Regions from separate parts of the Pseudomonas sp. 3B-A001-10F genome, predicted to be linked through region 2. Evidence: predicted binding sites of a transcription regulator. Region 2 holds the regulator's gene; each other region holds the start of a gene.
What was found. The regulator FliA, encoded in region 2, starts transcription of late flagellar genes. The targets are predictions, from matches to a motif close to CTAAAGTTTNNNNNNNNNNNGCCGNTAA.

Region 1 (6,523 bases), on a different contig from region 2:
TCGCTTCTAACTTGTTACAGACTACGACTAACGACACAGAAGTCATGCCTTGTCGCTGAGTTTCACTATGCCCGAACGGCCATGACACGTGCAAATCTGCGCTCGGCCGAGAACTTTGATTATCAACCCGAAACACAATGCAACAGCCGACACACCCACCTCACTACTTCAAACCCGCTATAAACACTTGAAACAAGATATTTATACCTAACACAATACTTTTGCTATAAATACAAGTATTTGAAAGCCGATTACCAAGCTACTCAATCCACACATACTTACCACTAACGAGACAGATCAAACACAAGAGTACAAGCATGTTGAAAATAAAAAACAAAATCACTAACCCAATGACGGTAATTGCCATATTTGCAGCTATTTCGGAAACATCAGCCGCCATTTCGCTGCCTTTTCTAGACAACAAGGACAGAGAGATCTACGTATGGTTTCTGATCAGCTTTCCGTTCTACTTGCTGTTTCTATTTTTTATAACTTTAAACTTTAACTACCGTTCCCTCTACTCACCCTCGGACTTCGGCAAGGACAAAAACTTTCTTAAAGTAATCGATAACAACGATCGCGAGAACAAACGAAATACACCGCCCTTGGCGCCAGCCACGCAAGGGGCATTTGGACTATCAAGTTGTATCGTGCCCAGCGAGTCAGGCCCAACCGAATGCAAGGACGCGTGCAAAGTCCACAACGCGCCTGACCCGCCATCGGCCATCAACTCGAAACCGAACCTGATTGTTCAGCACAACATTCAGTTGCCCGCGTGGGTCAGTGACCTGCACCTCATCGACGTTCGGGGTGTCGATGCATCGAGAGAGTTAGCCACGATTCTGGAAAACATCCGGAACCTGGACCGGAAAACTCCCCGGGTGGTGGTGTTTCTTTCCAATCATGTATCGGATGTTTTACTGACGCAGCATTCATTGCTGAAGATCAGGCACGTCAGGAAAGGCTCAGGCAAAACGATTTGTATTGTTTATAACCTTTGCGCACAGGCGGTAACGCTGCTGGGACGGGCATGAAAGATGAGTCGTAGCCACAGATGCCAAGATCAGGAACAGGCTTCAATCAGACGCAAACAAACAATCATGCAAAAAGGGCGGCCATGTCTCGATGACAAGGCCGCCCTTTTCATTACGCTTCAGACCAGAACGCTTAGAACAGCTTGCGGCCCTTGTTGGCAGCAATGCGCATGCGCAGCGCGTTGAGCTTGATGAAGCCCGCGGCATCAGCCTGGTTGTAAGCACCGCCGTCTTCTTCGAAGGTCGCGATGTTGGAATCGAACAGCGAATCGTCGGACTTGCGGCCGGTAACGATCACGTTGCCTTTGTACAACTTCAGGCGCACAACGCCGTTCACGTTGACCTGCGAAGCGTCGATCATCTGCTGCAGCATCAGACGCTCTGGGCTCCACCAGTAACCGGTGTAGATCAGGCTGGCGTATTTCGGCATCAGCTCGTCTTTGAGGTGAGCGACTTCGCGGTCCAGGGTGATCGATTCGATGGCGCGGTGAGCGCGCAGCATGATGGTGCCGCCCGGGGTTTCGTAGCAGCCACGGGACTTCATGCCAACGTAACGGTTTTCGACAATGTCGAGACGGCCGATACCGTGAGCGCCACCGATCTTGTTCAGCGTCGCCAGCACGGTGGCCGGAGTCATTTCGACGCCGTCCAGTGCAACGATGTCGCCGTTGCGGTAGGTCAGTTCCAGGTATTGCGCTTTGTCAGGAGCGTTCTCCGGGGAGACGGTCCATTTCCACATGTCTTCTTCGTGCTCGGTCCAGGTGTCTTCCAGCACGCCGCCTTCATATGAGATGTGCAGCAGGTTGGCGTCCATCGAGTACGGGGACTTCTTCTTGCCGTGACGCTCGATCGGGATCGCGTGCTTCTCGGCGTAGTCCATCAGCTTCTCGCGGGACAGCAGGTCCCACTCGCGCCAAGGCGCGATCACTTTCACGCCTGGCTTGAGCGCGTAGGCACCCAGTTCGAAACGCACCTGGTCGTTACCCTTGCCGGTGGCGCCATGGGAAATGGCGTCAGCGCCGGTTTCGTTGGCGATTTCGATCAGACGTTTGGCGATCAGCGGACGCGCGATGGAAGTACCCAGCAGGTACTCGCCTTCGTAAACGGTGTTGGCGCGGAACATCGGGAACACGAAATCACGCACGAACTCTTCGCGCAGGTCGTCGATGTAGATTTCTTTGACGCCCATGGCCTGAGCCTTGGCGCGGGCCGGCTCGACCTCTTCGCCTTGACCGAGATCAGCGGTGAAGGTCACCACTTCACAGTTATAAGTATCCTGCAGCCACTTGAGGATCACCGAAGTGTCCAGGCCGCCGGAATACGCCAGAACGACCTTGTTTACGTCCGCCATGCCATCACTCCACGGGGTTCTACGGAAAGCCGAGGAGTCTACCGCCCAAACGCGATAATTTACAGAGGCGCGACAGCTTAAGACGACAAAGCGACAGAATCTGTCGAGAGCGCGACGATGACCGGCGAGTCAGGAAGTCGCCGCAGTATTGGCTGGCGTGCTCGCTTGCGGTGCCGGAGCCGCGACCGGCGCCACGCGCGCCAGTTTGACATTGACCCGACGGTTCTTCGCGCGATTGGCCGCGTTGGTGTTCGGCACAATGGGATATTGCTCGCCATGGAAACGCACGGTGATCTGCGATTCCTGAATGCCGTTGGCCTTGAAGAAGTCGACCACCGCCAGCGCGCGGCGGCGCGACAGTTCACGGTTGGTCAGGCGATTACCGCTGTTGTCGGAATGGCCGTCGAGTTCGATGTGATTGACCGTCGGATCGGCCTTCATGTATTCGAGCATCACTTGCAGCTTGGCTTTAGCGGCAGGATCCAGGTCAACGCCTTCGCCGGGGAAGCCGATCTGCGACTGTTTGATCTGGTCGAAATTCTGCGGTAGCAATTTCGCCACACATGTCTGGTAATCGTTGAAGGCTTTGCTGAACTTGACCGGCAACAGGCGTACTTCAGAGACACGGCCATCGCCTGAAGCACGCCGTACGACCGGGCTGCGCCCGTCCAGCAGGCCGCTGATCAAACCGCCGGCCTGGGACTGCGAACTGCTGAACAAGACGTTGCCGCTGCCGAGCCTTACAGAACCCAGATTGATGTCACCACGGCCCGGCTGCCAAGGCGCAGCCGCTGCCAGCAACGTTGCAGAGCCGCCGCCGAGCATGGCGTTGTAGGCGTTCAGACGGAATATCGCCTGCTCGCCGGCCTTGCGCACGAACTCACCCGAGCCGAAATCAGTGATCGGTTGGGTCAGACGACATTCGAACTTGTCGCCGGCGACCGTCCACTCAATGTTCTCCAGACGGGTCTGGTACGTGAGCGCCATCGCCGGAAGGCTGGCAAACACACTGAGCAAGGCTAAATAACGCTGGCGCACGGGAGGCTCCATTGGCTTCTGAAACACAAAGACCGATTCACACTATGTTTACGGCATACCTACGGGATATCGGAAGGTTCCGGCAAAACTTGATAGCGAGTGCCTGCAAGAGTCTTTTCCGGTAGCATTCGCCTCAGTTTGACCCGCCTGGAATCCCCTCATGTCCGACCGCCTGACCCTGCTGCGTCCCGACGACTGGCACATTCATCTTCGCGATGGTGCCGTGTTGACCAATACCGTTGCCGATGTTGCGCGCACTTTTGGCCGCGCCATCATCATGCCCAACCTGGTACCACCGGTGCGCAACGCCGCTGAAGCCGACGGCTATCGCCAGCGGATTCTTGCTGCCCGCCCGGCCGGCAGTCGCTTCGAACCGCTGATGGTGCTGTACCTCACCGACCGCACCCAGCCCGAAGAAATTCGTGAAGCCAAGGCCAGTGGTTTTGTGCACGCAGCCAAGCTGTACCCGGCCGGCGCGACCACCAACTCCGATTCCGGGGTAACCAGCATCGACAAGATCTTCCCGGCACTGGAAGCCATGGCCGAAGTCGGCATGCCGTTGCTGATCCACGGTGAAGTCACCCGTGGCGACGTCGATGTGTTCGACCGCGAAAAGATCTTCATCGACGAGCACATGCGCCGCGTGGTCGAGCGCTTCCCGACGCTGAAAGTGGTGTTTGAACACATCACCACCGGTGACGCCGTGCAGTTCGTCAACGAGGCTTCGGCCAACGTAAGCGCGACCATCACCGCGCATCACCTGCTGTACAACCGCAACCACATGCTGGTGGGCGGGATTCGGCCGCACTTCTATTGCCTGCCGATCCTCAAGCGCAATACGCACCAGGAAGCCCTGCTCGACGCCGCCACCAGTGGCAGCGCGAAGTTCTTCCTCGGCACCGACTCGGCGCCGCACGCCCAGCACGCCAAGGAAGCCGCTTGCGGCTGTGCCGGCTGCTACACCGCGTACGCCGCCATCGAGATGTACGCCGAAGCCTTCGAACAGCGTAATGCGCTGGACAAACTCGAAGCCTTCGCCAGCCTCAACGGCCCGCGTTTCTACGGCCTGCCGGCGAACACCGATCGCATCACCCTGGTTCGTGAAGAATGGACCGCCCCGACCAGCCTGCCGTTTGGCGAGCTGACCGTTATCCCGCTGCGCGCCGGTGAAAAACTGCGCTGGCGCCTGCTGGAGGAACACGCGTGAGTGAAGACCATTTCGACGACGAACTGGACGGTCAAAGTGGTGGTGGCGGTTCCCGTCACCCGATGGCAGCACGCTTTCGCGGCTACCTGCCGGTTGTCGTTGACGTAGAAACCGGCGGCTTCAACTCGGCCACCGATGCGTTGCTGGAGATTGCCGCGACCACCATCGCCATGGATGAAAAGGGTTTTGTATACCCGGATCACACCTACTTCTTCCGCGTTGAGCCGTTCGAAGGCGCCAACATCGAAGCAGCGGCGCTGGAGTTCACCGGAATCAAGCTGGACCATCCACTGCGCATGGCGGTCAGCGAAGAAACCGCGCTGACCGACATCTTCCGTGGCATTCGCAAGGCGCTGAAGGCCAATGGCTGCAAGCGCGCGATTCTGGTCGGGCACAACAGCAGCTTCGATCTTGGCTTCCTGAACGCAGCCGTTGCGCGCCTGGACATGAAACGCAACCCGTTCCACCCGTTCTCCAGCTTCGACACTGCGACGCTGGCTGGTCTGGCATACGGTCAAACCGTGCTGGCGAAAGCCTGCCAGGCCGCCGACATCGATTTCGACGGTCGTGAGGCGCACTCGGCGCGATACGACACCGAGAAAACCGCTGAGCTGTTCTGCGGCATCGTCAATCGCTGGAAACAGATGGGCGGCTGGGAAGATTTCGACGACTGATTGATGGTCGTCGGGTAAATCCCGCGCATGAAAAAACCGGCCACGTGGGTCGGTTTTTTTTGATTAATGCTTATAGAGCTTAAATTCTCGATCAATCCACACGACATAAAAAATCCGATGGCTCTTGTATCCCACCATCGCTACACGTTCAAAAGCCCGAAACACAAGCAATCTGACATCACCTGTCAAAAAAGCAGGAATTCCCACTTTCAGACTGTTTCTCTCAATTGTTTCACAGCCATATCGATGCCTATGCTCTCTGCGCAATTCTCTCCACGGCATTCTTCCCAAAATCCTCAGACGCTCAAGCATTTTCGACCGTTCGACGGCCTCGCAATCTTGAATGCACCCGCCATTCTGCAAATACTCAAATGAGAAAACCGGAGGTCGCGCTTCCGATGAATCTATTTCGATGGTGGACGTCCGTGCCGTTACTGTAATTGCCGCATCGCGTTCCCTGCGTTTGAACTTGGCCATTTCAGTTCACCAAATGCTCCCGGAAATACTCCTCCATCTCACAGGCGGGAATTTCTCGGCTGAACTCCCCTTCCTTGAAGTTTCTACGCCAAGGGGCTTCTTCATGCGTCAACTGACGTAGTTTCCACGCCGAAAACTGGCCATAAACGTCGAATACTTCGTTGAGCAGACTTTGTTGTTTGGCACTGAAAAGATCTGGATTGAAATCACTTGGAGGAGGAATGGCACTCGATCCAAATTGGCTGAATCTTCGATACAGATCCGGAACCACCGGCCCGTGCATCCACGCCTCCAGCTTTTCAGGGAAGAGAGCCTCACCAAGGACGGCCAGACTGAACCCTTGAGCGTAATAAACCATTTTTTGAATCTTGAGATTGGATATCTCGCCCTCATGCCCTTCCAGGCAGAGGAAATAATCCGCAACGTCCAAGCTACTCGGCATTTGAATCCCCTTCTGCATCATGCAATCCATTGCACCATCCTTACTGAAGTGAAGCGCGATTCAGGACAAGGCAGTCGCCTTCGTACCCCGTTATCGCTCGAGCACAACCCTATCCAGCCACTGTTCACTCATCCAGTATTTTTTCCGAACATTTGAAACAAATGATGCCGAGAGGCTGTTTCAATTAATTCTCCGCATAAAAAAACCGGCCACGTGGGCCGGTTTTTTTGTACCTCGACGTTGCGCCTTACAGGGCTGCAGCGTTCTCGGTCAGGTAAGCCGCAACGCCTTCTGGCGAAG
Region 2 (6,523 bases):
AAATGGCGATCGACGCCGACCTCAACGCCGGTCTGATCGACCAGAACCAGGCCAAGATGCGCCGTCAGGAAGTCGCCCAAGAGGCCGAGTTCTACGGTTCGATGGACGGTGCCAGCAAATTCGTCCGTGGTGACGCCATTGCCGGCCTGCTGATTCTGTTCATCAACCTCATCGGCGGTATGGCCGTCGGTATCTTCCAGCACAACATGAGCTTCGGCGATGCCGGCAAGGTTTACGCCTTGCTGACCATCGGTGACGGTTTGGTGGCGCAATTGCCATCACTGTTGTTATCAACAGCGGCGGCGATCATGGTGACCCGTGCTTCCGGTTCGGAAGACATGGGCAAACAGATCAATCGCCAGATGTTCGCCTCGCCCAAAGCGCTGGCGGTGGCCGCCGGTCTGATGGCGGTCATGGGCCTGGTGCCGGGCATGCCGCACTTCTCGTTCCTGAGCATGGCTGCGCTGGCCGCTGGCGGCGCGTACCTGTTCTGGAAAAAGCAGAACGTCGCTAAAGTCGTGGCGTTGGAAGAGGTCAAGCGCCAGCAGGATTTGCTGCCGTCGCCGGCCCGCGCCATGGAAACCAAAGAGCTGGGCTGGGACGACGTGACGCCGATCGACATGATCGGCCTGGAAGTCGGCTATCGCCTGATTCCGCTGGTGGATCGTAACCAGGGTGGGCAATTGCTGGCGCGGATCAAGGGCGTGCGCAAGAAGCTCTCGCAGGATCTGGGCTTCCTCATGCCGACCGTGCACATCCGCGACAACCTCGACCTGGCGCCAAGCGCCTATCGCCTGACCCTGATGGGCGTGATTCTCGCCGAAGCCGAGATCTATCCGGATCGCGAACTGGCGATCAACCCGGGCCAGGTCTACGGCACGCTCAACGGTATCAACGCCAAAGATCCGGCTTTCGGCCTGGAAGCGGTGTGGATCGAAATCAGCCAGCGTGCCCAGGCACAATCGCTCGGTTACACCGTGGTCGACGCCAGCACCGTGGTCGCGACGCACTTGAACCAGATTCTGTACAAGCACTCCAGCGAGCTGATCGGCCACGAAGAAGTGCAGCAACTCATGCAATTGCTGGCCAAAAGCTCGCCGAAACTGGCAGAAGAGCTGGTGCCGGGTGTGGTCACGTTGTCGCAGTTGCTCAAAGTGTTGCAAGCGCTGCTCGCCGAACACGTGCCGGTGCGCGATATCCGCAGCATTGCCGAAGCCATCGCCAACAACGCCGCGAAGAGTCAAGATACCGCCGCGCTGGTGGCTGCTGTGCGGGTCGGCGTATCTCGCGCCATCGTCCAAAGCATTGTAGGCACTGAGTCGGAGCTGCCTGTGATCACCTTGGAACCAAGGTTGGAACAAATATTGCTCAATAGTCTGCAGAAGGCAGGACAAGGCTCGGAAGAGGGCGTTCTGCTGGAGCCAAGCATGGCCGAGAAGCTGCAGCGTTCGCTCATCGAAGCGGCGCAGCGTCAGGAAATGCAAGGTCAGCCGGTGATCCTTTTGGTCGCCGGCCCGATCCGCGCGATGCTCTCGCGCTTTGGCCGCCTCGCAGTCCCTGGGCTGCATGTGCTGGCCTACCAGGAAATACCGGACAACAAGCAAGTGACCATCGTTGCGACAGTAGGGCCCAACGGCTGAGGTAGTGGTTTATGCAAGTTAAGCGTTTCTTTGCCGCCGATATGCGTCAGGCCATGAAGCTGGTTCGTGATGAGCTGGGCGCTGATGCCGCCATCATTGGCAACCGCCGCATTGCCGGCGGTGTCGAGTTGACGGCGGCACTGGATTACAAATTGTCGGCGCTGGCGCCACGGGTTCCGAACATGGAGCTCGAGGACGAACTGCGCAAGACCCAGTCGCGCATTGTCACCGCTCAGGCCGAGTTGAGCCTGCGTGGCGAAGCCGATGGCAATAGCAATCGCCAGATTTTCGCCGGGCTGCCGTTGACCGCCGGCCTGCCGCTGACCGCCGCTGAACCGCTGACCGAGCCGACTTACGCCGCTCCGGCGCGTCCGGCCCCGACACCTGCGCAGTCCTCCGGTGGTATCGATCCGCGTGCACTGGATTCGATGCGCTTTGAATTGAACAGCCTGCGCGAGCTGATGGAAGTTCAGCTCGGCACCCTGGCCTGGAATCAGCTGCAAGGCAGCCGTCCGGCGCAAGCCAACCTGTATCGCCGTCTGCAACGTATCGGCCTGTCCGGCCCGTTGTCGCGCGATCTGCTGGCGATGATCACTGATATCGAAGAACCGCGTCAGGCCTGGCGCATGCTGCTCGCGCATCTGGCCCGGATGATTGCCGTACCGGAAGTCGAGCCACTGGAAGAGGGCGGTATCATTGCCATGGTCGGTCCTGCCGGCATGGGCAAGACCACTACACTCGCCAAGCTGGCCGCGCGTTATGTGCTGAAATACGGCGCGCAGAATGTCGCGCTGGTGAGCATGGACAGTTTCCGTATCGGCGCTCAGGAACAACTGAAGACGCTGGGCCGCATTCTCAATGTGCCAGTGACCCACGTCGATCCGGGCCAATCGCTGGTGCAAGCGCTGGATCCACTGCTGCGCAAACGCGTGGTATTGATCGATACTGCCGGCCTGCAAGCCAGCGATCCGGCCCTGCGCATGCAGCTGGAAAGTCTGGCCGGGCGTGGCATTCGTTCAAAAAATTATCTGGTCTTGGCAACCACCAGCCAGAAACAGGTTCTAACCGCCGCTTATCACAGTTACAAGCGTTGCGGGCTTGCCGGCTGCATCCTGACTAAACTGGATGAAACGGCCAGCCTTGGCGAAGTGTTGAGCCTGGCGATCAGTCATGAATTGCCGGTCGCGTACCTGACCGATGGCCCACGGATTCCGGATGATTTGCATCTGCCGCGCCGTCATCAACTGGTCAGCCGCGCCGTCAGCGTGCAAATGCAGGAAGAACCCAGCGAAGAAGCCATGGCTGACATGTTCGCTGATATCTATCACAGCCCGACCAAGCAGGTAGGCTGAGGTATTCATGAACAGTTTTTGTACCTACATCGATGGTCTGCCATGCATTGTTCCGGTTGTGAACGCGCAGCCAGTAATGTGGCCTCCGTCTATGCAAGACAAGGTAAAGAAATAACATGGGCAGCATGCATCCCGTACAGGTGATCGCGGTGACCGGCGGCAAAGGTGGCGTCGGCAAGACTAACGTGTCAGTGAACTTGTCGCTGGCGCTGGCAGAGCTTGGCCGTCGGGTCATGCTGCTGGACGCCGACCTGGGTCTGGCGAACGTTGACGTATTGTTGGGGCTGACCCCTAAACGCACGCTGGCCGACGTCATCGAAGGCCGGTGCGAGCTGCGCGACGTGCTGTTGCAAGGCCCCGGTGGCATTCGCATCGTGCCGGCGGCGTCCGGCACCCAGAGCATGGTGCACCTGAGCCCGGCGCAACATGCCGGCCTGATTCAGGCGTTCAGCGACATCGGCGACAATCTCGATGTACTGGTGATCGATACCGCTGCGGGTATTGGTGACTCGGTAGTCAGTTTTGTTCGCGCCGCGCAAGAAGTGTTGCTGGTGGTCTGCGATGAGCCGACCTCGATCACTGACGCCTACGCGCTGATCAAACTGCTCAACCGCGATTACGGCATGAACCGCTTCCGCGTCCTCGCCAACATGGCGCAGAGCCCGCAGGAAGGGCGCAACCTGTTCGCCAAGTTGACCAAGGTCACGGATCGCTTCCTTGACGTGGCCCTACAATACGTCGGCGCCGTGCCTTACGACGAAAGCGTGCGTAAAGCGGTGCAGAAGCAGCGCGCGGTGTACGAAGCCTTTCCGCGTTCCAAGTGCGCGCTGGCGTTCAAGGCGATCGCGCAGAAGGTCGACACCTGGCCGCTGCCCGCCAACCCGCGTGGCCACCTTGAGTTTTTCGTCGAGCGCCTCGTGCAGCAAACGGCAGGGCCCGTGCTATGACCGCAAGCGGTATGAACTACTACAAGAAGTCGGCACGTGACGCGCAGTACGAGTTGATCGAGCGTTACGCGCCACTGGTCAAACGCATTGCCTACCACTTGCTGGCGCGCTTGCCGGCGAGTGTGCAGGTCGAAGACCTGATCCAGGCCGGGATGATCGGCCTGCTTGAAGTCTCGACCAAATACGACGCCAGCAAAGGCGCCAGTTTCGAAACGTACGCGGGCATACGAATCCGCGGCGCGATGCTCGACGAAGTGCGCAAAGGGGACTGGGCGCCACGCTCGGTTCACCGCAATACCCGTATGGTCAGCGACGCGATTCGCTCAATTGAAGCTAAAACCGGCCGTGATGCTAAAGATCACGAGGTTGCGGCCGAACTCCAATTGAGTCTCGACGATTACTACGGGATTTTGAATGACACCTTGGGCAGTCGCCTGTTCAGTTTCGACGACCTGTTGCAGGACGGCGAACACGAAGGGCTGCACGAGGATGGCGCGAGTGCTCATATGGAGCCGTCACGCGATCTGGAAGATGAACGTTTCCAGGCAGCGTTGGCGGACGCGATTGCCAATTTGCCGGAGCGTGAGCGACTGGTGTTGGCGCTGTACTACGACGAAGAGCTGAACCTCAAGGAGATCGGTGAAGTCCTTGGCGTCAGTGAATCGCGGGTCAGCCAGTTACACAGCCAGTGCGCGGCCCGTTTGCGGGGGCGTTTGGGGGAGTGGCGAGCGCGCTGAAGGCAGTGTGGGGACACTGCGAACGAGGCTGGTGCGGTGATGAACGGCACCGGTCTTGCTCTGTTGTGCTCCAGACAGTCTTCGAGTGCTGCGCCGATTGATTGAAGTGGCGCGTCCAGGTGCTGGGCGCGTTTAAGACTGCTTGGAGGTCGAATTGAACAAAGACATGAAAATCCTCATCGTTGATGACTTCTCAACGATGCGGCGGATCATCAAGAACCTGCTGCGTGATCTTGGGTTCACCAACACCGTCGAGGCTGACGATGGCGTGACTGCCATTCCAGTGCTCAACAGCGGAAGCATCGACTTTCTGGTAACGGACTGGAACATGCCGGGCATGACCGGTATCGACCTGCTGCGCCATGTGCGTGCCGATGAAAAACTCAAGCACCTGCCAGTGCTGATGGTGACTGCAGAAGCCAAGCGCGAGCAGATCATTGAAGCCGCTCAGGCTGGTGTAAACGGCTACGTAGTCAAACCTTTCACGGCTCAGGCGTTGAAAGACAAAATCGAGAAGATTTTCGAACGCATCGGCTGATGAACGCGCGGGGGAGCTATGGAGCATAACGAATCTTCACAGGGCGATTTCGAGTCGACCCTGAAAAAACACGCGGTCGAACTGGTCGAAAGCCTTGAAAAAGGCAGGTTCGGCGACGCTGTGCAACTGATCCATGAGCTCAATCAGACCCGTGACCGTGGCCTGTACCAGGAAGTCGGCAAGCTCACACGTGAACTGCACAGTGCGATCGTCAACTTCCAGATCGATCCGAACATGCCGCAGGCCGAGGAAGTGTCGCAAATCACCGACGCCACCGAACGCCTGGGCTATGTGGTCAAGCTGACAGAAGCCGCGGCCAACCGCACCATGGATCTGGTGGAAAGCGCCACGCCGGTGGTCAACAGTCTGGCTGATGAAGCGCAGACCTTGAGCGCCGATTGGGGTCGCTTCATGCGTCGCGAGGTCGGGGCTGAAGAGTTCCGCGAGCTGGCGCGCCGGGTCGACGGTTTTCTGTCACGCAGCAGCACGGACAACCGTGCGGTGTCGAGCAATCTCAACGACATCCTGCTGGCCCAGGATTACCAGGACCTGACCGGTCAGGTGATCAAGCGTGTGACCCAACTGGTCACCGAAGTCGAAAGCAATTTGCTCAAACTCGTGCTCATGGCCAGTCAGGTCGACCGCTTTGCGGGCATCGAACATGACCGCGCCGCGATGCTTGCAGAAAAAGATCCACAAAAACATCTCTCGCAGGGTGAAGGTCCGCAGATTCATGCCGATAAACGAGAAGACGTTGTGTCCGGTCAGGACGATGTGGACGATTTGTTATCCAGCCTCGGATTCTAGAGTTGTGGAATTTTAGGTTTTTTGGGTTTTTAGACCTGTAGGAGCACCCCATTAATGAGCTTCGGCGCCGATGAAGAGATCCTTCAGGATTTCCTGGTTGAGGCCGGCGAGATTCTTGAGCAACTGTCCGAACAACTGGTCGAGCTGGAAAGCCGTCCGGATGACGCAGATCTGCTCAACGCAATTTTTCGCGGTTTCCACACTGTAAAAGGGGGCGCCGGCTTCCTTCAGCTCAACGAGCTGGTGGAGTGCTGTCACATCGCCGAAAACGTGTTCGACATCCTGCGCAAGGGTGAGCGTCGCGTTGATGCAGAACTGATGGACGTTGTCCTCGAAGCACTGGACGCGGTGAACAGCATGTTCAGCGAAGTCCGTGAGCGTGCACCGATCACCGCCGCTACCCCGGAACTGCTGGCCGCCCTGGCGCGTCTGGCCGAACCGCAATCGGCGGATGCCGCCCCGGCATCGCCGGTAGCCGAGATGATCGAAGACCTGGTCGTCG
Region 3 (6,523 bases), on a different contig from region 2:
GGCCGCCTGGGCTTTTTTGGTCAACACCACAATGTCGATGCGACGGTTGACCGGGTTGAACGGGTTTTCCTTGTCGAACAGCGCTGACGAGGCATAACCGACAACCCGCGCCACTTGCGCATCCGGATAGCTACCGGCGATCAAGGCACGACGGGCCGCGTTGGCCCGGTTGGCCGACAGCTCCCAGTTACCGAAATCGCCGGTGCCAGTGTACGGCTTGGCGTCAGTGTGACCACTGATGCTGATCTTGTTCGGCACCGCTTTGATGGTGTCGGCCATGGCCAGCAGGATGTCTTCGAAGTACGGCTTCAGGCGTGCAGAACCGGAGTCGAACATCGGCCGGTTCTCGGCGTCCATGATCTGGATGCGCAAGCCGTTCGGCGTGATTTCGAAGAGAATCTGGTCCTTGAACTTCTGCAGTTGCGGGTTCTCGTCGACCTTGTTCTGCAGTTCTTGCAGGAGCAGTTCGAGGCGTTCCTTCTCGACCTGTTCGGCCATGCCTTCAACCTGCTCGGTGTCGACCGTGACCTTGTCCGGTTGCGGCTGCGACTTCACTTCCGGGTTGAGGGTGTTTTCCGGCGCCAGGGTCGGCGTGCCGCCCAGATCGATGATGTACGGCGTGCCGCTTTCGGAGAAGCCGACCGGGTCTTTGAAGTAACCGGCGATAGCGATCTTCTGCTCGGGCGTGGCGGTGGACAGCAGCCACAACACCAGGAAGAACGCCATCATCGCCGTGGCGAAGTCGGCGAAGGCGATTTTCCACGCCCCGCCGTGATGCCCGCCGGCTATGCGCTTGACGCGCTTGATGATAATCGGCTGATTATTTTCCATGACTTAGCGACCGCGAACCGCTTGTTCCAGCTCGGCGAAGCTTGGACGGTGCGCCGGGTACAAAACCTTGCGACCGAACTCGACCGCCAGCGAAGGCGGCATGCCGGAAGCCGAAGCCACCAGCGAGGCCTTGATGGCTTCGTAGACGTTCAGCTCTTCCTTGGCATCATGAGCCAGGGAATGCGCCAATGGGCCGAAGAAACCGTACGCCGCGAGAATACCGAAGAAGGTACCGACCAGTGCCGCACCAACGTGCAGACCGATGGACTTCTGATCGCCTTCACCCAGCGAGGCCATGGTCACCACGATACCGAGTACCGCCGCGACGATACCGAAACCGGGCATGGCATCGGCGATGCCGTTCACCGCATGAGATGGATGCTCGAGGTCTTCTTTCAGGCTGTACAGCTCCATGTCGAACAAGCCTTCCAGCTCGTGCGGCGCCATGTTGCCGGACGACATGATGCGCAGGTAATCGCAGATGAACGCGGTCATGCGTTCGTCTTTGAGCACTGCCGGGTACTTGGCGAAGATCGGGCTCGCGGCGGCATCTTCGATGTCGCCTTCGATGGCCATCATGCCTTCGCGGCGGCTCTTGTTGAGGATCTCGTAGATCAGCCCGAGCACTTCCAGATAGAACGTGTGGCTGAAGCGCGAACTGAACATGCTCAGGGATTTCTTGAGCACGTGCATCGTCATGTAACCGGGGTTGGCCTGGAGGAATGCACCCAGTGCCGCACCACCGATGATCATCACCTCGAAGGGCTGGATCAGGGCGGCAATCTTGCCGTGGGAGAGCACGTATCCGCCGAGCACGCTCGCGAATACGACGATGATGCCGATAATTTTAGCCATAGGTAGAAAGTACTTATTTAAGTCGGGTTCAAGGTCATATTCGGAAGTTAAAAAATCTCTTCTTCTACTTATCGGCAAAACTGCGCCAGACTATAGCCAGTTCAGGCGAAAAGCCAATTTAGCCCATGCCGGGCGCGTCTACAGTCAGTGAAGATCCCGTCCAGACATGGCTAATGAAACGAACGTCCCACACGCAAAACCGACCACGCTCGACGGCTGGGTCAAGCTGCTCGACAGCGTCCGGCTGCCCGTGCCGCAAGAGGCTCACGACAAAGTCTGTCGGGCGATCCGCGACAATCGCAGCTCGCTGCGCGACATCGCCGATCTGATGCAGGACAGCCCGGCACTGGCCTTGAGCATCATCCGTGAGGCGAATCGTCACACCCACGGCACCATGGCCGCACCGGCGGAAAATCTCGAGGTGGCGATCAACCGTCTCGGCCTGGCGCGGACTGAAGAATTGCTCGCGCGCCTGCCGGCTGAACCGCAGATGCAAATCCCCAAGGCCCTGCGCCAATTGCAGATGATCAGCCAGCACGCGACGCAACAGGCCAACGGTTTTTTCGCCAGTCGCCTGGCGCGGCTGTGGCAGGACATTCATTGGGGCAGCCTGTTGTTTTTGTCGCCGCTGTGGCCATTGGCGCTGACTTATCCGCAATTGCTCGAAGAATGGGAACTGCGGGTTATCCACAAGGGCGAATCGGCGCGCGTGGTCGAGAAGCAATTGTTCGGCGTACGCCTGCTGAAAATCGCTGAAGCGTTGGTGCAGGCCTGGCATCTGCCGATCTGGGTGCAGCAGGGTTATAAGCTGCTGCTCAGCGAGCAACGCGAACTGGTCAAAGTGCTGCGCATCGCCCGCGACAGCGAACATCCGTTGCGCCAGCAAAACCGCCTCGATGACGACCCGACCCTGCGCCGCTGGCTCAACCAGCCGGCCAACACCGTGCTGCTGGCCAATGGTCTGGCGCTGTCGGCGCAACAGGCCTGGGACAGTCCGCACAGCGAACGCTGGCAGTACCTGACCAGCCTTTATCTGCAGATTTCCATGGATGAAGTGCAACAACAGTTGCACCAGCAAGCCGCCAACAGCGCGCGCCATCATGCGATGCCCGACCTGTGGCATCCGGCGGTTTCGTTGCTGTGGCCGTGGGGCACCCGTCGTTTGCCAGCCGGCATGCTGCCCGCCGCTGCGCCAACCTCGGAAGATCTGACGCAATGGCGCCAGCAATGCGCCGAGCTATTGGCCGAGCCAAGCCGCTTCACCAATGCCATGAGCCTGACCGTCGCCGCTCGCGATGCGCTGGTCGCCAGCGGCATGCGCCGGGTGATGATCCTGATGGCCGATCGCACACAGTCCAATCTGCGCGTGAATCAAACCGCCGGGCTACCGAAAGAAGCGGCGGCGCTGAATTTCGTCGTCAGCCAGAGCAAGGTCTTGCAACGGCTGCTCGCGCAACAGGCGCAGGTGCGGATCAATCCCGAGAACAACGCTCAGTTCTCCGCTCTGCTGCCAGCGAGCCTGCGCACCCTGTTTCGTGGCGAGCATCTGTTTCTGCGTTCCCTGGTCAATAACGGCCGGGTGATCATGATTGTCGTCGCCGATCAGGGCGGCGGGCCGTTCGCCGATATCACCGTGCAAGCCTTTGGCAAAACCGCACAGTGCATCGAAAAAGCCCTGCACAGCTTTAGCAGCCGCGGCCGATGAGGCTGCGCTACAATCGTCCCCTTTGTGCTCTGGAGACCTCACATGTCTGACTTCTCTGGCTTGCCGCTCGTCATCGAGGCGAGCGACCTGCTCCCGCGTCTCGACTCCCCTGAACTGATTCTGGTGGACCTGACCAGCCCTGTCCGTTATGCCGAAGGTCACTTTCCCGGCGCACGCTTTGTCGATCCCAAGCGCACCCAGCTCGGCCAGCCGCCGGCGCCGGGACTGCTGCCGGCGAAAGCCGATCTCGAAGCGTTATTCGGTGAGCTGGGCCATCGCAAAGATGCGGTCTACGTGGTCTATGACGACGAAGGCGGCGGTTGGGCCGGGCGTTTCATCTGGCTGCTCGACGTGATCGGTCACGACAAATATCACTACGTCGACGGCGGTCTGCCGGCGTGGCTGGCGGCCGGCATGCCGATGTCGATCCAGGTTCCGCCTGCAGTGGGCCGCCCTGTGCCATTGACCCTGCATGAAGAACCGACCGCGACCCGTGAATACCTGCAAAGCCGCCTCGGTGCTGCCGATCTGGCGATCTGGGATGCGCGCGGGCCGCTGGAGTATTCCGGTGAGAAAGTGCTGGCCGCCAAGGCTGGGCACATCCCCGGTGCGGTCAATTTCGAATGGACGGCCGGCATGGACAAGGCCCGTCAGTTGCGCATTCGCACAGACATGCCGCAGATCCTCGAAGACCTCGGGATCACCAAGGACAAAGAAATCATTACCCACTGCCAGACCCATCACCGGTCGGGCTTCACTTATCTGGTGGCCAAATCCCTCGGTTATCCGCGGGTCAAGGGCTACGCCGGTTCCTGGGGCGAATGGGGCAACCACCCTGACACGCCAGTCGAGATTTAAGGTTTTTAAGGACAACTAATGAAAGAGCGTCTGTTTATCCTCAGCCAGTACCTGCTGCCTCATCACCTGCTATCGCGTCTGGCCGGCTGCATTGCCGAATGCCGCGTGCGCTGGTTCAAGAATGCCTTCACCCAATGGTTCGCCAAGCGCTACCAGGTGGACATGTCGCAAGCGCTGGTCGAAGACCTCACTGCCTACGAGCACTTCAACGCCTTCTTCACCCGGGCCTTGAAAGACGGTGCGCGTCCACTGGACGAAACCCCGGGCGCGATCCTCAGCCCGGCCGACGGTGCGGTCAGCCAGCTTGGCCCGATCGAACACGGTCGCGTGTTCCAGGCCAAGGGCCACAGCTTCAGCGTGCTGGAACTGCTCGGCGGTGATGCGGCTAACGCTGCACCATTCATGGGCGGCGACTTCGCCACCATTTACCTGTCGCCGAAGGACTACCACCGCGTGCACATGCCGCTGGCCGGCACCCTGCGCGAAATGGTCTACATCCCGGGCCGGATCTTCTCGGTCAACCAGACCACCGCAGAAAACGTTCCGGAACTGTTCGCCCGCAACGAGCGCGTGGCGTGCATTTTCGACACCGAGCGCGGGCCGATGGCCGTGGTGCTGGTGGGTGCGATGATCGTCGCTTCGATCGAAACCGTATGGGCCGGTCTGGTCACGCCGCCGAAGCGCGAGCTGAAAACCTTCCGCTACGACGAAGCCGCCCGCGCGCCGATTCATCTGGAAAAAGGCGCCGAACTGGGTCGCTTCAAACTGGGTTCGACCGCGATCGTGCTGTTCGGGCCGGATCAGGTGACATGGGCGCAAGAGCTGGTGGCGGGTTCGCCAGTGCAGATGGGGCAAGGCCTGGCGCTGCCAAAAGCCTGAACATGATGTGAGCCACTGATCCGCCTTTTCACACGTCTGCGAAAAGGCGGATACGACTCGGTGGTGCCGTTACTCTATTTGCCCACGAAAGCCGATCGGGCCTTCGTTGGCATAGGTATTGGTGCCACTGAGGTTTTTCCCTCCGTCACTGGACGTGACGCTCAACGCGATAACGTTCTGATTGTCCCGGCCGCCAATCACCCACTTGCCGCCCGGATGCCACGGGGCATCATTGCCACCCCACTGATTCTCGACGTTGTACTGGTTCTGACCGGTGCGTTGCGCTTTGAAGCCAATGGGACCTTCCCCGGCATAGGTCATGGTGCCGGTGAACGTTTTACCGTCATCGCGCGACTTGATCTCGATAGCGACGACATTCTGGTTGTCCCGCCCGCCGAGTACCCAGGTTCCACCCGGATGCCACGGCGCCGAACTGCCACCCCATTGATTTGCCACTGCATATTTAGACATGAACCTCATCTCCTTGAAGTTTCGGGAGACCTGCCCGAGGTTGACGGCAGGCCGTGCAACCGTGCGTTTCCGATCGCACGCCTGAGAGACTAGTAGGGCTTGGGGAATGGCATCCGGCCAGCAGACCAGCGGTCAAAAAGTCTGACGCTACCCAGCGAAACAGACCACAGCTGCTAGAGTTTTGGGCATTGCCCCTTCCGCCGCCGGAGCCCGTCAAGGCATGAGTGAGTCTCGTCCCCACCCCTCCCTGAGCGCCCCGACCCCGACGCAAACGCGTCTGTCGTTTTGCGAAGCAACGCCACGCGACCTCAAGCGCTGGATCGCCGGCCTGCCCAAGGCCAACATCGGTGAAACCGCCCGCCTGCTGTATCAAGGCCTGGGCGAACTCAATCAATTGCTCACCCCCAGTGACAATCGCCTCAACCTGCTGGAGCTGCTGCGACCCGAAGTGTATTTCGTCTGCCAGCATCTGGAACGGCACTTCCTGCATCAGGCGATCATGCTCGACGAGCGTTCGCGCAAGATCAGTAATCTGTGCCAGGCGCTGCAAAGCCATCTGGTGGTCGGCTACAAACAGATCGTGTTGCGGATTGCGCCGAAGTACAGCAAGGATCGCGCGATATTGGTCAGCACGGCCCTGCAACGGGCGACCCATACACTCAAGGGTCAACTGCTGCGTGCGACGCAGCTGTACAGCGCGGCACCGGAGCAGGTGTGGTTCGAACTGCATCAGCTGTATCGCATCGCCTGCGAACTGCAACTGCAACAGCGCCGGGTCCACGACGATCTCGCCAGCCTCACCACCGAACTCACGCTTGAACAGACTTACATCGCCGCCCTGCTCCTGGGCAGTGCCCGCTGCAATCAATTGCGGCAGAACCAGATCGCCCGATTGGCTGAAGTACTCGAACCGTGGAGCGCCCT

Region 1: AC0ZWN_RS14425 (flagellar protein MotY) is a predicted target of FliA. The motif match lies at 3,490-3,517, and genes of this name have one in related genera.
Region 3: motA (flagellar motor stator protein MotA) is a predicted target of FliA. The motif match lies at 1,755-1,782, and genes of this name have one in related genera.

The regions. Positions count from the first base shown of each region.
Region 1 is NZ_JBQYFW010000013.1:73,297-79,819, reverse strand. It holds gene AC0ZWN_RS14435 (hypothetical protein) at 318-1,034, shown strand; gene AC0ZWN_RS14430 (argininosuccinate synthase) at 1,168-2,385, opposite strand; gene AC0ZWN_RS14425 (flagellar protein MotY) at 2,515-3,423, opposite strand; gene pyrC (dihydroorotase) at 3,584-4,630, shown strand; gene rnt (ribonuclease T) at 4,627-5,304, shown strand; gene AC0ZWN_RS14410 (hypothetical protein) at 5,368-5,781, opposite strand; gene AC0ZWN_RS14405 (Panacea domain-containing protein) at 5,783-6,253, opposite strand; gene AC0ZWN_RS14400 (peroxiredoxin) at 6,471-6,523, opposite strand, start outside.
Region 2 is NZ_JBQYFW010000037.1:48,309-54,831, forward strand. It holds gene flhA (flagellar biosynthesis protein FlhA) at 1-1,640, shown strand, start outside; gene flhF (flagellar biosynthesis protein FlhF) at 1,652-2,992, shown strand; gene fleN (flagellar synthesis regulator FleN) at 3,109-3,939, shown strand; gene fliA (RNA polymerase sigma factor FliA) at 3,936-4,676, shown strand; gene AC0ZWN_RS25000 (chemotaxis response regulator CheY) at 4,843-5,214, shown strand; gene AC0ZWN_RS25005 (protein phosphatase CheZ) at 5,233-6,021, shown strand; gene AC0ZWN_RS25010 (chemotaxis protein CheA) at 6,076-6,523, shown strand, end outside.
Region 3 is NZ_JBQYFW010000009.1:4,188-10,710, reverse strand. It holds gene motB (flagellar motor protein MotB) at 1-831, opposite strand, end outside; gene motA (flagellar motor stator protein MotA) at 835-1,686, opposite strand; gene AC0ZWN_RS11055 (HDOD domain-containing protein) at 1,853-3,391, shown strand; gene rhdA (thiosulfate sulfurtransferase) at 3,434-4,249, shown strand; gene asd (archaetidylserine decarboxylase) at 4,268-5,128, shown strand; gene AC0ZWN_RS11040 (lectin OAA family protein) at 5,198-5,599, opposite strand; gene AC0ZWN_RS11035 (molecular chaperone) at 5,820-6,523, shown strand, end outside.